DNA from 4 places in the Neobacillus sp. GCM10027624 genome. Region 3 is predicted to be linked to each of the others. Evidence: riboswitches for the same ligand, from Rfam matches in the RefSeq annotation. Region 3 holds a riboswitch; each other region holds the start of a gene.

What was found. Region 3 has a riboswitch for thiamine pyrophosphate ahead of thiH (ThiH family protein). Riboswitches for the same ligand answer to the same signal wherever they lie in the genome.
Region 1: another riboswitch for thiamine pyrophosphate. It lies ahead of ACFQZ9_RS04020 (thiamine phosphate synthase); the one in region 3 lies ahead of thiH (ThiH family protein).
Region 2: another riboswitch for thiamine pyrophosphate. It lies ahead of ACFQZ9_RS09535 (uracil-xanthine permease family protein); the one in region 3 lies ahead of thiH (ThiH family protein).
Region 4: another riboswitch for thiamine pyrophosphate. It lies ahead of thiC (phosphomethylpyrimidine synthase ThiC); the one in region 3 lies ahead of thiH (ThiH family protein).

The regions. Positions count from the first base shown of each region.
Region 1 is NZ_JBHTHD010000002.1:796,925-800,087, reverse strand. Features, by position in the region: gene thiO (glycine oxidase ThiO) at 1-421, opposite strand, end outside; gene ACFQZ9_RS04020 (thiamine phosphate synthase) at 396-1,112, opposite strand; TPP riboswitch at 1,129-1,237, opposite strand; gene ACFQZ9_RS04015 (GNAT family N-acetyltransferase) at 1,472-1,957, shown strand; gene ACFQZ9_RS04010 (hypothetical protein) at 2,113-3,163, shown strand, end outside.
Region 2 is NZ_JBHTHD010000003.1:898,834-901,996, forward strand. Features, by position in the region: gene ACFQZ9_RS09520 (ATP:cob(I)alamin adenosyltransferase) at 1-390, shown strand, start outside; gene ACFQZ9_RS09525 (ECF transporter S component) at 380-880, shown strand; gene ACFQZ9_RS09530 (ATP-binding protein) at 877-1,596, shown strand; TPP riboswitch at 1,651-1,761, shown strand; gene ACFQZ9_RS09535 (uracil-xanthine permease family protein) at 1,836-3,163, shown strand, end outside; gene ACFQZ9_RS09540 (long-chain-fatty-acid--protein ligase) at 3,139-3,163, shown strand, end outside.
Region 3 is NZ_JBHTHD010000002.1:396,785-399,947, forward strand. Features, by position in the region: gene thiH (ThiH family protein) at 270-1,352, opposite strand; TPP riboswitch at 1,408-1,508, opposite strand; gene ACFQZ9_RS01920 (hypothetical protein) at 2,016-2,426, shown strand; gene ACFQZ9_RS01925 (GNAT family N-acetyltransferase) at 2,835-3,163, opposite strand, start outside.
Region 4 is NZ_JBHTHD010000002.1:198,545-201,707, forward strand. Features, by position in the region: gene thiC (phosphomethylpyrimidine synthase ThiC) at 1-1,508, opposite strand, end outside; TPP riboswitch at 1,649-1,761, opposite strand; gene ACFQZ9_RS01015 (hypothetical protein) at 1,885-2,223, opposite strand; gene ACFQZ9_RS01020 (transglycosylase domain-containing protein) at 2,364-3,163, opposite strand, start outside.

The sequences.
Region 1 (3,163 bases), 400 kb from region 3:
AAATAGCTGGTTCCATTTCTCTTATATCCAATGAGTCGAGCCACTGGATTTTGGAATCCCAATTATTTTGAAAAATGACCTGTTTTTTCAATTCGGTTGCAATTTCATCTGTTTCTGCGACTCTTAACATGCCTTTTTGGACGAACTCAATATCGACTCCTGTAAGCCCGAATAACTCGTTTGAAAGTTCTGGAAACATAGCCTGACTTTTTATTGCCAGATGGAAGAGGGGACCTTCTTGTTCAATTTCCGCTTGGGCTGCCAGCATCCCCGCGGCCGCACTCGAAGCCTGGCAAGCTAATCGTTCTTTTTCTAAAATAATGACTTTTTTACCCAGTTTGGAAAGTTGATAGGCGATGGAAGCACCGTTAATTCCGCCGCCGATGATGGCAACATCATATGAATGACACAATTGATTCATCTCCATTTTTTAGTTCATTTGCGTAAGACTTTACCGCTGCTACTGGATCCTTTGCATCTAACACTCCCGATATAACCGCAATACCGGTTGCACCTGCCTGAAGAACTTGATAAGTATTTTCTGGTCTGATACCGCCAATTGCAATAACCGGGATGTTTAATTGAGATACCTTTTTTAATTCCTCAAGACCTTTAGGGATTTTTCCAGGTTTTGAATGAGAAGGGTAGACATGTCCGAACAGCACGTAATCGGCATGATCCCTTATCGCCTTTAGTCCATCCTCAAAAGAGTGGATGGAGCTTCCTACCCGAAGTTGTTGGAAATTATCTTTTACAATGCCTGCATCTAAACTGTGATAAGCTAATTGAACTCCCGCTACTCCTGTCACTGAGGCCACATCCACCCGATCATTAAGGATTATTTTTGACAAAGGGATGTTTTTCTTTGTTAAAAATTCGACTGCATCAAAAAGTTCTCTGGCTGTTATTATTTTTTCTCGCAGGTGAATCGCAGTTATGTATGGCTGGATATCTGTGACAATTTCAGCAAACTGCTCAATTGGCATTTGACCATTTGAAATAAGATGGAATTCCTTTGAAATATAAGTCACCCCTTTAGAAGATTCCGTTGAAATGAAAAAAACCACTTCCGATTTGTAAGGAAGTGGTTTTTGAAAATTTGAAATAAACAATTTTTTGGTTACTCAAATATCCTATTTTCCACTTCCCTACGCTGGTTTTAACCAGATCAGGTTCATAGAGTCCCGAAGTAGCACTTCAATCTCAGCCCTTTAAAAAGGCACCTCTAGCGGAATAGCTTTATTTATTCATTTGTAATGTTTTCCTGCAATTATTATATTAACACGCTGGTCAGATATGTCAAATCATTTTGTCAACTTTTAATAATGTTTTATTTTACTAGATTTTTATATTTATCATTTCTAATTTCTTAATCTTGTATAAATACTTTTCAATTTTTCGACATTCTTAAGAAAATATTATCTTCCATGTGTTAAACTTAAATAGATTGATGATGGAGGGAAGATTAGGCATGTTGAATATTCGAAACGTAAAAGAGCAGGACTTATCTGATATTGTAATCATTGAACAGCTTTGTTTTCCTCAAGAAGAGGCGGCAACAAAGGAAGCATTTGAAATGAGGATTAAAGTGATCCCTGATAGTTTTTTTGTTGCGGAAGAAAATGGGGTGGTCATTGGTTTTGTTAATGGACCGGTTATTAAAACCCCCTTCATTACGGATGACTTATTTAAGGATCTAAAGGTAAACCCAGAAACGGGGGGCCATCAAAGTATCCTTGGGATAGCGGTAACACCACATTTTCAAACACGTGGGGTGGCAGCGGCACTCCTTGCTCATATTGAAAAAGCTGCAAAAGAAAAAAATCGCGAAACAATCACCCTTACCTGTAAAGAAGAACTAATTGTCTTCTATCTAAATCATGGATACCGAAACCTAGGAACCTCGGACTCCCAGCATGCCGGAGTTACGTGGTATAACATGGTTAAAAATTTATAATCCCGTGGACTATGTGAAACAAGAAAATTCGGGTGGTGCCTGGCACCACCCGAATTTTCTTTATTTGTTTAAGGAAAAAAGTAACTTTTAGAGGGTTTGCTTTCCATTTGTCGAACTATTTAGATAATAATTAATCGACAATTGAGGTGGGAAAGTTGTACGATATCCAATATGCATTTTTCAATGAGTATGGTGATTATGGTTTTGATTTTGACAACAGTGACGTCTCAACCCACTTTATCATTACGGCTATTCTAGTAAAAGATTCCGATAAAGAAGGGTTAGAAGGGGAAATTGAAAGGATATGGAAAAAATATATTCAAAAAGAAGACAACCATTTTAGTTACATAAAAAATCAACCAGATCTTATGCTGCAAATTTTGAATGAAATGAAGGAATTACCTTTTAAAATATATGCATATGTGATCGATAAGCAGAAAATAAGAGACAACAGTGGAGTCACCTACAAAAATACGTTTATAAAATATTTAACACGCAAGGTCCTCGAAGATTTATCGAATACATTTGAAAAGCTTGATATTATTTCGGACGACCAGGAACCGAAAGAGTTTATGAAGGCGTATATCAATTATGTAAAACAAGAATGTATACCTGACCTATTTAATTATTCAAGCTTCGGATTCAATAACACGAAATCAGATATTCTTGTCAAATTGTCAGAATGGATTGCACGAACACTGGCAATAGGGTATGACCGAAATCTTTCAAAATATTATCAAACATTTTATAAAATCATCAAACCTCAAATTGTCCGAATCAATTTATGGCCCCATGACTATCGGAATTTTCTCTATGATTACAAGGTAGACTCTGCTGACATTAAGAATGACGAGGTAATCATCAAACAGGCAGTCAACTTAGCTTATCAATACATTGATAAGTATCGAAAAAGTGACGATGAGGATGAAAAACTTCGCATTGATTTTTTAAAGTTTTTACTATTTAATCTGAAAGAAAATCCAGATGAATATGTTTACACACAGGAAATATTAAATAATCTCAATGCTATACGCAATATCGAGTTGAACCCACATAATTTTCGCTCTAACATCGTCTCGAAGCTTCGTGATCAGGGGTTGCTGATTGCGAGCAGCAATAAAGGCTACAAACTGCCGGTTTGTTTGGCTGATTTATATGACTTTGTGAACCTCTCAAGTCTAACCATTTTCCCGATGATCCAACGAA
Region 2 (3,163 bases), on a different contig from region 3:
TTATTCGATTGTGGCGGAGACCTAGCAAATGTTTCAGAAAAACGTGAAATAAAACTGCATAAAGAGTCGATCGATTATTTGGAAAAGAAAATCGATGAGTATATTGAAGAGGCTCCTGAATTAGAAAGGTTTATTTTACCAGGAGGTACAAAACCGGCTGCCTCGATTCATATTGCGAGGACCGTAACAAGGAGAGCAGAACGCTTGGTGGTAAAATTGATAAAAGCTGACTCAAATGCTCCTGAACTTGCACTGCAATACTTAAACCGTCTATCAGACTATTTCTTTGCCTTAGCAAGGGTAATTAATTATCGCCTGAATGTAAAAGATGTGGAGTATGTAAGGAGTGCAAAAGTGTTCAGAGGTGGGAAGCGGTCGGATGAAAAATAGATTGAAGGGAAAAATGCTAAGCTGGCTTGCGCTTTTCACCGCATTATCTGTAGTGGGGGCTTCCATCAAAATTCCAGCAGTCGTTGGAAGTGTCGCCTTGGATGTGTTCCCAGCACTTCTAGCAGCTGTATTAATCGGGGCTCGACCAGGAGCGATTGTCGCTGCATTTGGCCATTTATTATCTGCCCTATTTGGCGGTTTTCCACTAGGACCAATGCATATTTTAATTGCCGGTGAAATGGCAGTGCTTGTTTGGATTTTCGGGGGTTTGTATAAAAATAAGAGAATCATAGCCAGTGCTCTTTTTGTTTTAGGAAACGCATTTGCCGCACCGCTTCCCTTTATTTTTTTAATGAGTATGGGTTTCTACGTGACACTTGTCCCATCATTATTAATTGGTTCAATGATCAATGTGATAATAGGGTTACTGTTGATTCCGAGACTTTCAGGTCTTTTTAAAACTGCAGGACAGAAAGAAGAACTTAAATGATGAGAGACAGTGTGACCATACCTTTAAACGAAGAGGAATCACTTATCATTTCAAGCGATAATAGCGGTGGGATTGGGATGAAGGAGGGAGACCTGGTTAAAGTATCCTATGAAACGGTTGCCTATTATTCCTTTCGTGTTGCCGCCATGGAATGCATTGCAGGTGGTGGAAAGCCTATTTCTGTGGTACTTCACAATTTTTGCGGCAATGAACCGTGGAAGGAACTCGTCAAAGGTGTTCAAAAGGGAGTAAAGGAACTTGGTTTAAACGAAGTTTCCGTTACGGGAAGTACAGAAAGTAATTTTTCCTTAAAACAATCTGCTGTCGGGATTATCGTAATTGGAAAAAAGGGAGCAGATACAGTAATGGAAGTATCGCCTTCAGACTCTTTAAGAGTTGCGGTTATTGGGATGCCCCTTGTTGGCAATGAGGTGGTGGAGCAATCGGATAGCGTGGTACCATTGGCACTTTTCCAAGAAATATGCACACTAAAAGATGTGGTTGTTTTACCAGTGGGCTCAAAAGGAATCTTATATGAGATGAATCAACTATTTTCAAATATGGTTATAGAAAAAGTAAATCTACTAACGGATGTAGATGTTTTTAAATCATCAGGTCCTTCCACTTGCTTTATTGCCGTTTATTCTGTAGGCCTTGAAGAAAAAATTAAGAGTGCATCTGGTGATTATTTCCACCAGGTGCGTTTAGAATTTTAAAATATTTTGGTTGCTATTCACTTTAATTAGGTATAGGATAAAATTATTAAATTCATAGACTACTAGGGGTGCCCGGATTCGAGGCTGAGAGAAAAACAATTTGTTTTTTAACCCTTTGGACCTGATCTGGATCGTACCAGCGTAGGAAAGTAGTGGAAAAATTAATTTTTTCTATTGCCAATTAAGTCAGGTCCTATTATGGATCTGGCTTTTTTATTTTTTATAAAGGGGAGTACAGCATGAATGAGAACGAAAGTATTGTAATAGGGGTGGAGGAAAAATTACCGCCAGTTAAAAGTTTTTTATATGGATTGCAGCATGTCTTTGTTTCAAATGTCTGGCTGGATCCAATTTTTGTCGCAGCAATGATTGGATTGCCGCTGTCCTTATCAGCTAATATTGTCAACGCCATTTTTATCTCTGCAGGACTGGTAACCTTGATACAAGCAACGAAGCTTGTCAGATTGCCAATTGTTCAAGGACCGTCCGCAGCCTTTGACTCCATCATGATTTCAGCAGGTAAAGCAAATGCGCTTGCGGCTGCAAGTGGCAGTATCTTTTTAAGTGCAATAATTGTTCTTCTTTTATCCATTACCGGTGTAATTGGAAAACTAAAGGCTCTATTTACACCAGTTATTTCCGGAACCGTTATTTTTATCGTCGGAATTTCCTTATCAAGCTTTACGTTATATGAATTTTTAGGCGGAACACCGGGAATGGACAGCTTTGCAAGCTCGAGCACGCTAGTCATGTCCATCCCAACTGCCTTGGTGGTTATTGTATTATCTCTTTTCGGGCGCGGCATATGGAAGTCATTCTCTTTCCTTATTGCCCTGATTGTTGGCGACTTGATTGCCATTTGTATTGGAAAAACAAACTTTTCAATTATTAGTGAAAAAGGCTGGTTTGGCATGCCTCATTTTCTTCCTTATGGAGAATTCACCTTCCATTGGAGTTGGTTTTTGACGTTTTTTGTCGCTTATATTGTAGCGATTATTGAAGCAATGGGTGTTTATCAGGCATCCGCGGAAATGCTTGATATTGATTTAGACCGAAAAAGAATCCGGAACGGTTTTGCAGGTGAGTCTGCCGGTTCACTTATTTCCTCATTAATCGGAGGATTTCCTACTACCGCATATGCACAAAACGTTGGACTGTTAAGATTAACAGGTATAGGGTCACGAAAACCGGTGATCGTTGCTGGGGTAATTTTCTTAGTACTGGGCTTTGTCCCAAAAGCCGGTGCCATTCTAGCATTGACACCGGATGCCGTTGTCGGCGGGATCTTTTTACCTGCCGCAGCCAGCCTAGTTTTTACCGGAATTTCGATTTTGGCTAAAGTGGATAAAAACGAAACAAATTACATGATTATCGGATTATCCATCCTATTAGCGATTAGTCTGCCGACGTATTTTAAAGATGTAAAAGGAACAGTTGGAACGTTCCTCTCCAATAGCATTTTTATTGGTGCGTTTTTCTCTATCATTCTACAGGTTTTATTCGTTAATTTACCAAAATTGTTTAGAAAAGAGGCAGTAAAAAATGAGAGTGGAGTCACAACAGATCA
Region 3 (3,163 bases):
AATCTTGTGTATTGGTGGAATCCCACTTTTTAATTTTACGTTTTTTTCGCAGAATACCACTACTACAACAATCATGTTTCGTAGTTGCTCGAATGACAACGACCATCAACATAGGAAGAAGAAACAGTATTAAGAGGCTAATCCAAACCACAATTGTCACCCCAAAATCACTTTAGTAACAATATAGAACACAATAGCCAGATTAAAAGCTGGCAGCCTTTTAAGAGCATGAGTTACACTGGCTAGTAAGATAAAATTCTTAATTGCCTTCATCGGATTTGATAGTCGTTACGATGCAACATATCTTTTATTTCGTCAACACTTCGTGTATCGGAAATTTCAAACTGACTGTGGCTGGTCTCTTTGTTAACATAACCACCAACAGCAGTTGAGGAAGCTGCAGACATTTTAGTAACGCCCAAACTAATAAGATGGTCACGAAGTTCCGACTGCTCTCTTGTAGAAAGGATAATATCTGCTTCTGGCAAAAACAAACGCATTGCCAGCATGGCTTGAAGTAAATTTTTGTCTGTAACATTTGTTTTTGGCTGAAAATCCCCCAAATGAGGGCGCATTCTTGGAAATCCAATTCCGATTTCCGTTTCTGAATAGTTATTTTTCAAGTAAGCAGCATGAATACCGGTAAAAAACACTTCTTTCCTCCAGTCATCCATTCCTAAGAGCGCACCGATAGTAACCTTGCTCATTCCTGCTTTGCAACCCCGTTCCGGCGTATCCAACCGATATAAATAGTTTCGTTTTGGACCTTTCACATGAATTTGCTTATATATATCTTCGTTGTATACCTCCTGATGAATAGTGAGTCCGGTTATGCCACATTGAATCAATTCCCGGTATTCTTCTGTTTCCAGAGGGTGTATCTCAATTGAAAGGGAGGAAAAATATTTCTTTAAAATCGTGATACTTTCTTTAAGATATTCAATAGAGGCATGTAACCTTGATTCCCCAGTTAAAATAAGCAAGTGTTCAATTCCTGTTTTAGCTAGTGCCTGTGCCTCTGCTTCAATTTCAGACAAGGTAAGTTTTTTTCGAGAAAAATCATTGTTTATGCTGTAACTGCAATACACGCACTGATTGACGCAGAAATCGGATATATAGAGAGGGGCAAACAACTGCATAACTTTCCCAAAATGTTGAACAGTTACTTGTTGAGCCTTTTGCCCTATATCTTCTAAAAAAGGCTCTGCTGCAGGCGACAATAACGTTAAAAAATCCAACTCGTTTAACGTTGTTTTATTTATGACGTGCTTTACATCTTCATAAGTTAGTGATGAAAAATAGTCCTCAAAAGGTAAGTTCTTTTCCTCATAATATTTTTTGTAATAGCTCATTGTTCTATCCTCCTTGAAATATAAAAAAGCTTACCCAAAAAAAATAGGTAAGCTGCACTAGCGTGTTTAGCTTCCCTACGTTGGTACTAATCCAAATCAGGTTCAAAGGGTTGGATTGCTCCTCTCAGCCCAATAAGGGCACCCCTAGCTTTCTATCAAATGTTATTTGTTTTTATAAATCAAGTTTATCAAAAGAATTCCATAATAAATATGATATACATCACATAGGACATATATTGAACCTATGTGATGGATGAACTTTGTGTTTAGATGAGATTTGATTACGACCAAAGGAATTTACCACCTCTGCCATCTTTTGAACCATTCCTTGACAAAGAATTTACCAATCATTGTCTACTCTTTACCAATAAATAAACTCCTCTAATTACTTTTGTAATGTAGAGGAGTTAAAACAATCCCCACCTGTAAAACCAGATAGGGAACACGTTATTATATAGGTAAGTTTTTAAAATTTATACAAATGATTGAAAGTGTTTTTGACCAAGGTAGTAATTTTTCCAAGGTACTTTGAACGGGGCAGTTTGGTGGAATATAGACATCACATATCTTCTTCCCACAAAAGAGGCTTTTTTATTAGTACAATCCCCATGCAGTATCCATATAAATAAAAAAAAGCTTGTTTCATGGAGAGGGGAAAATCTATTGGTGTTTTTAGGCAGGATGAAGTCATTTATAGGTAAAATGGTCAAAGTTGATCAAGGTTTTCAAGAAGCAGGGGTTGGAAGGTTGTTAGATGTTTCTGATGATCATCTTGTCCTACTCACGGAAAAAGATGGGGTTGTTTACTATAATAACGATCACATAGAAAGTGTGACAGAGAATACCAAGGAATTCAATCTCGTATCTCCAGAAGATATTGGGTACAATAAAGCTAATAATTTACTAAATCTGTTAGAAACGCAAATACTCAAATGGGTCAAAATAAACAGTGATGGACCAGTAAAAATAGAAGGAGTTTTATATGATGTAAATAATGATATTATTTCATTGATTTACGATAAAGAGATTGTTTACGTTTCCTTCAACCATCTCCATCATATTAGCATAGGCTAGAATTTTGAAAAAATAAAAAATGAAGGCGATTTTTCTGGGGGTATGGTGTTATTTTTGTTGTGGTAGTCTTTAATAAGCTGTAAAGGAATTGCACAAGATGTATCAATTTATTATTGAATTTTCACTATATTCCTTTATTTTCTCGCTTTTTTTTAAATCCCTTTAAATCAACATTCTTATTAAAACAGTCAAAATAAAACATTTTGTTGAACGAATGGGTACAAGAGTTGTAGAACTAGCTGGCATTGTGGCAGCTTTTCTTAATGCTTTAAAGGGATTGTTTCCCATGGTTTAATTGCGGGTTACCCCCAACCACAAGAACCATCCCCATGGTCCCCCGGTGAGATATAAGCCTATTAAATCTTTATTTGGGTTATAAGCAACACAATCATTTTTTAAAGCCTTAAATTAAACGGCTTTCTTATCTTGAAGTTGTTTATTACTTCTTAAAACAGTGATAAAACCTTCTAATATGTCATGACTTACCGTAAACCCTTTACGCTTATAGAATTCCAAGGCATTTTCATTACCGTTTGAGACGTAGATAAAATAATCTTCTATATCATCAAATGTATTTAACCACTCCATTGACATGTTGAAAAGTTTAGATCCAATTCCGTATTGTCTGTACCCTTCCTTAATGTAAAATTGGGATAAGCAACCTACGTTTTTTCCTTTAACAGATGAAAGATCAAAAAAAGTCGCAAAATCATTTGAATACGCTTCTTTAGGAGAGA
Region 4 (3,163 bases), 200 kb from region 3:
TCGAACCTAGCCTTCGATAAGGCATTATCACGATCTTGAGCTCCTGGATGGCCCTTCGCCAAATCGGCAGCATGTGCAGCAATTTTATACGTAATAACCCCTTCACGCACATCCTCCTTATTTGGTAAGCCGAGATGTTCTTTTGGAGTAACGTAGCAAAGCATCGCCGTCCCAAACCAGCCGATCATAGCCGCACCAATTGCAGAAGTAATATGATCATATCCAGGCGCAATATCTGTGGTTAACGGCCCTAATGTATAAAAAGGAGCTTCCTTACAAATTTCTAATTGCTTATCCATATTCTCTTTAATCTTGTGCATTGGCACATGGCCAGGACCTTCAATCATTACTTGGACATCATGCTTCCATGCTATTTCTGTTAATTCCCCAAGTGTTTCAAGCTCGGCAAATTGTGCTTCATCATTGGCATCCGCGATACTTCCCGGACGTAGTCCATCTCCGAGTGAAACAGAAATATCATATTGTTTCAGAATTTCACAAATATCTTCAAAATGAGTATATAAGAAACTTTCCTGATGGTGAGCTAAGCACCATTGGGCCATAATGGATCCGCCTCGTGATACGATTCCTGTTGTCCGTTTCGCCGTCATTGGAACATAGCGCAATAGCACACCGGCGTGAATTGTAAAATAATCTACACCTTGCTCCGCCTGTTCGATTAATGTATCACGGTACACTTCCCACGTTAAATTCTCAGCGATTCCATTTACTTTTTCTAATGCTTGATAAATCGGAACGGTGCCAATTGGAACAGGTGAGTTACGGATGATCCACTCTCTTGTTGTATGTATGTTTTTTCCCGTTGATAAATCCATGATGGTATCCGCACCCCAGCGTGTGGCCCATGTCATTTTTTCAACCTCCTGCTCTATGGAGGAAGTGACGGCCGAATTTCCGATGTTGGCATTGATTTTTACATGAAAATTCCGACCAATAATCATCGGTTCACTTTCAGGATGGTTGATGTTAGCAGGAATAATGGCTCGGCCTTGGGCTACCTCATCTCGAACAAATTCCGGATCTAAGTTTTCACGAATCGCAATAAATTCCATCTCGGGAGTTATCAAACCTTTTTTGGCATAATGCATTTGTGTAACATTTTTTCCAGACTTTGCTCTTAAAGGTGTCTTATTTAAATTTGGGAACCATTCAAGGTTTGCGCGTTCATCCCCATCAAGGTAGCCGTTATCCTTAGGTTTAATCTCTCTACCTTCATACGCCTCCACATCTTCCCTTTCGAGAATCCACTTTCGACGTAAAGCGGGAAGCCCTTTGCGAATATCGATATCATAATTCGCATCTGTATAGGGACCGCTTGTATCATAAACTCGTAGTGGAGCATTCTCTTCTTCACCAAAAGTAGTGACAGTTCGGTTTAGGCTAATTTCCCTCATTGGAACCTGGATATCCGGCCTGGATCCCCTTTGATATACTTTCTTACTTCCTGTAAATTGTGATTTTAATTCAATGTTCATTTCCGTTTGCATGTAACTTCCTCCTTTAATGTTATCCAAATCTGGAAGATACAGCATCGTTCATTACGGAGAATGAATGACAATAAAAAAAGGTTCTGTTTACACAGAACCTGATTAAATCGTCAAAAAGTAGTGGCGCGTTGTAAGAATTGACGCCTTCATAACTACTTCCCTACGCTGGTATCATCCAGATCAGGTTCGAAGGGTCAAAGAATTAACGCATTCTTCTCTCAGTCCGAGCTATCGGACCCCCCTAGTAGAGCATTGGAAACAATATACAATATGAAACTTACCTTTACAAATTAACATAAGTTTTTAGATAATAAAAGCCTTTCTCTCTATTTTTTATTGAAATAAGTAAATAGAACTAGATTTTTTCTATTTTTCTTCAAGTCGGTTGTTCTTGTTTCGTTTCACTTGTTTGATTTCCTTGATTGTTGGCATGCTGATTGTTTCGATTTTCTTGATTATCTGATTGCTGATTGTTTTGGTTTTCTTGATTATCTGATTGCTGATTGTTTTGGTTTTCTTGATTACTCTGCTTACTTTGATTCTGATCTTGCTGTTGGTTTTGGTTATTTTGATTATTTTCCTGATTACCATTTTGTTTATTATTTTTTAAGTAGGAATAGAAGATGAAAAGTCCCAGTGCTACAGGTAAGGAAATAAGGAACAAGATAAACCACATCGTATTAATAAAATGTTGATAAATCCACCAATCTTGCAAAGAAAACACCTCATACCGTCAATTTGACCGTTAGTATATAGAGTTAACTTTGAAGTTTTGGTTTATTCACTTTTTTTCATTATTCCAGTTGTAGTAAAAAAAGACTGCTGAAATTGAATTTCATGCAGTCATTACAGAACTTAATGGTTATTATTTTTTCCGTGTCCTTTTTGCTTTTTCTCTTGGTTTTTTTGTTTACCAGGTGCTTTCTCTATTTTTTTCTCGATAGCTTTTTGTTGCTTTTCCACGATCTTTTGAGTCTTTTTTTGTTGCACCACAGGCTTAGGTGGGGGTGGAACCTCGGCTGCACCGCGAATATAAAGATCATTTCCCATTTGATACACATCATTCGGCTGCTGGAAGGTTGTACTGTCCGTGCCAAATTTCTGCATCATTTTACTAAACATGATTTGCGCAATATGTGTTGTATCTCCTGGTAAATAGTTACCCGTGCCATTCTTCACATATCCCGTCCAAACAGACATCGTATATTGTGGGGTATATCCCGTAAACCAACTGTCCTTGGCTACACCACCCAATGGATAGCCATATTGAAGACTAGTCCGTTCATCAAAATTAGTCGTTCCCGTTTTTCCGGCAATATCCAGCCAAGGTACATTTGCTGCTTTACCTGTCCCAGAGTCCACAACATCCCGCAGCATATCGGTAATCATATAGGCAGTGTAATCATGCATAACCTGTTTTGGTTTCGGTTTAAAGCTCACGACTTTACCGTTCGGAAACACGACTTTTTGTACAAAATGCGGCTTGTTGTATGTGCCTTGATTGGCAAAAGCACTGTATGCCCCAGCCATTTCCAATGGGCTGACGGTATTTCCGCCAATGGCATAGGACTCATAAATTTGGTTGTGATCAAAAGTAATCCCTAGCTGTTTTGCAAAGTCTTTTGCCCGGTCCATACCGACCTCGCGAAGCGTGA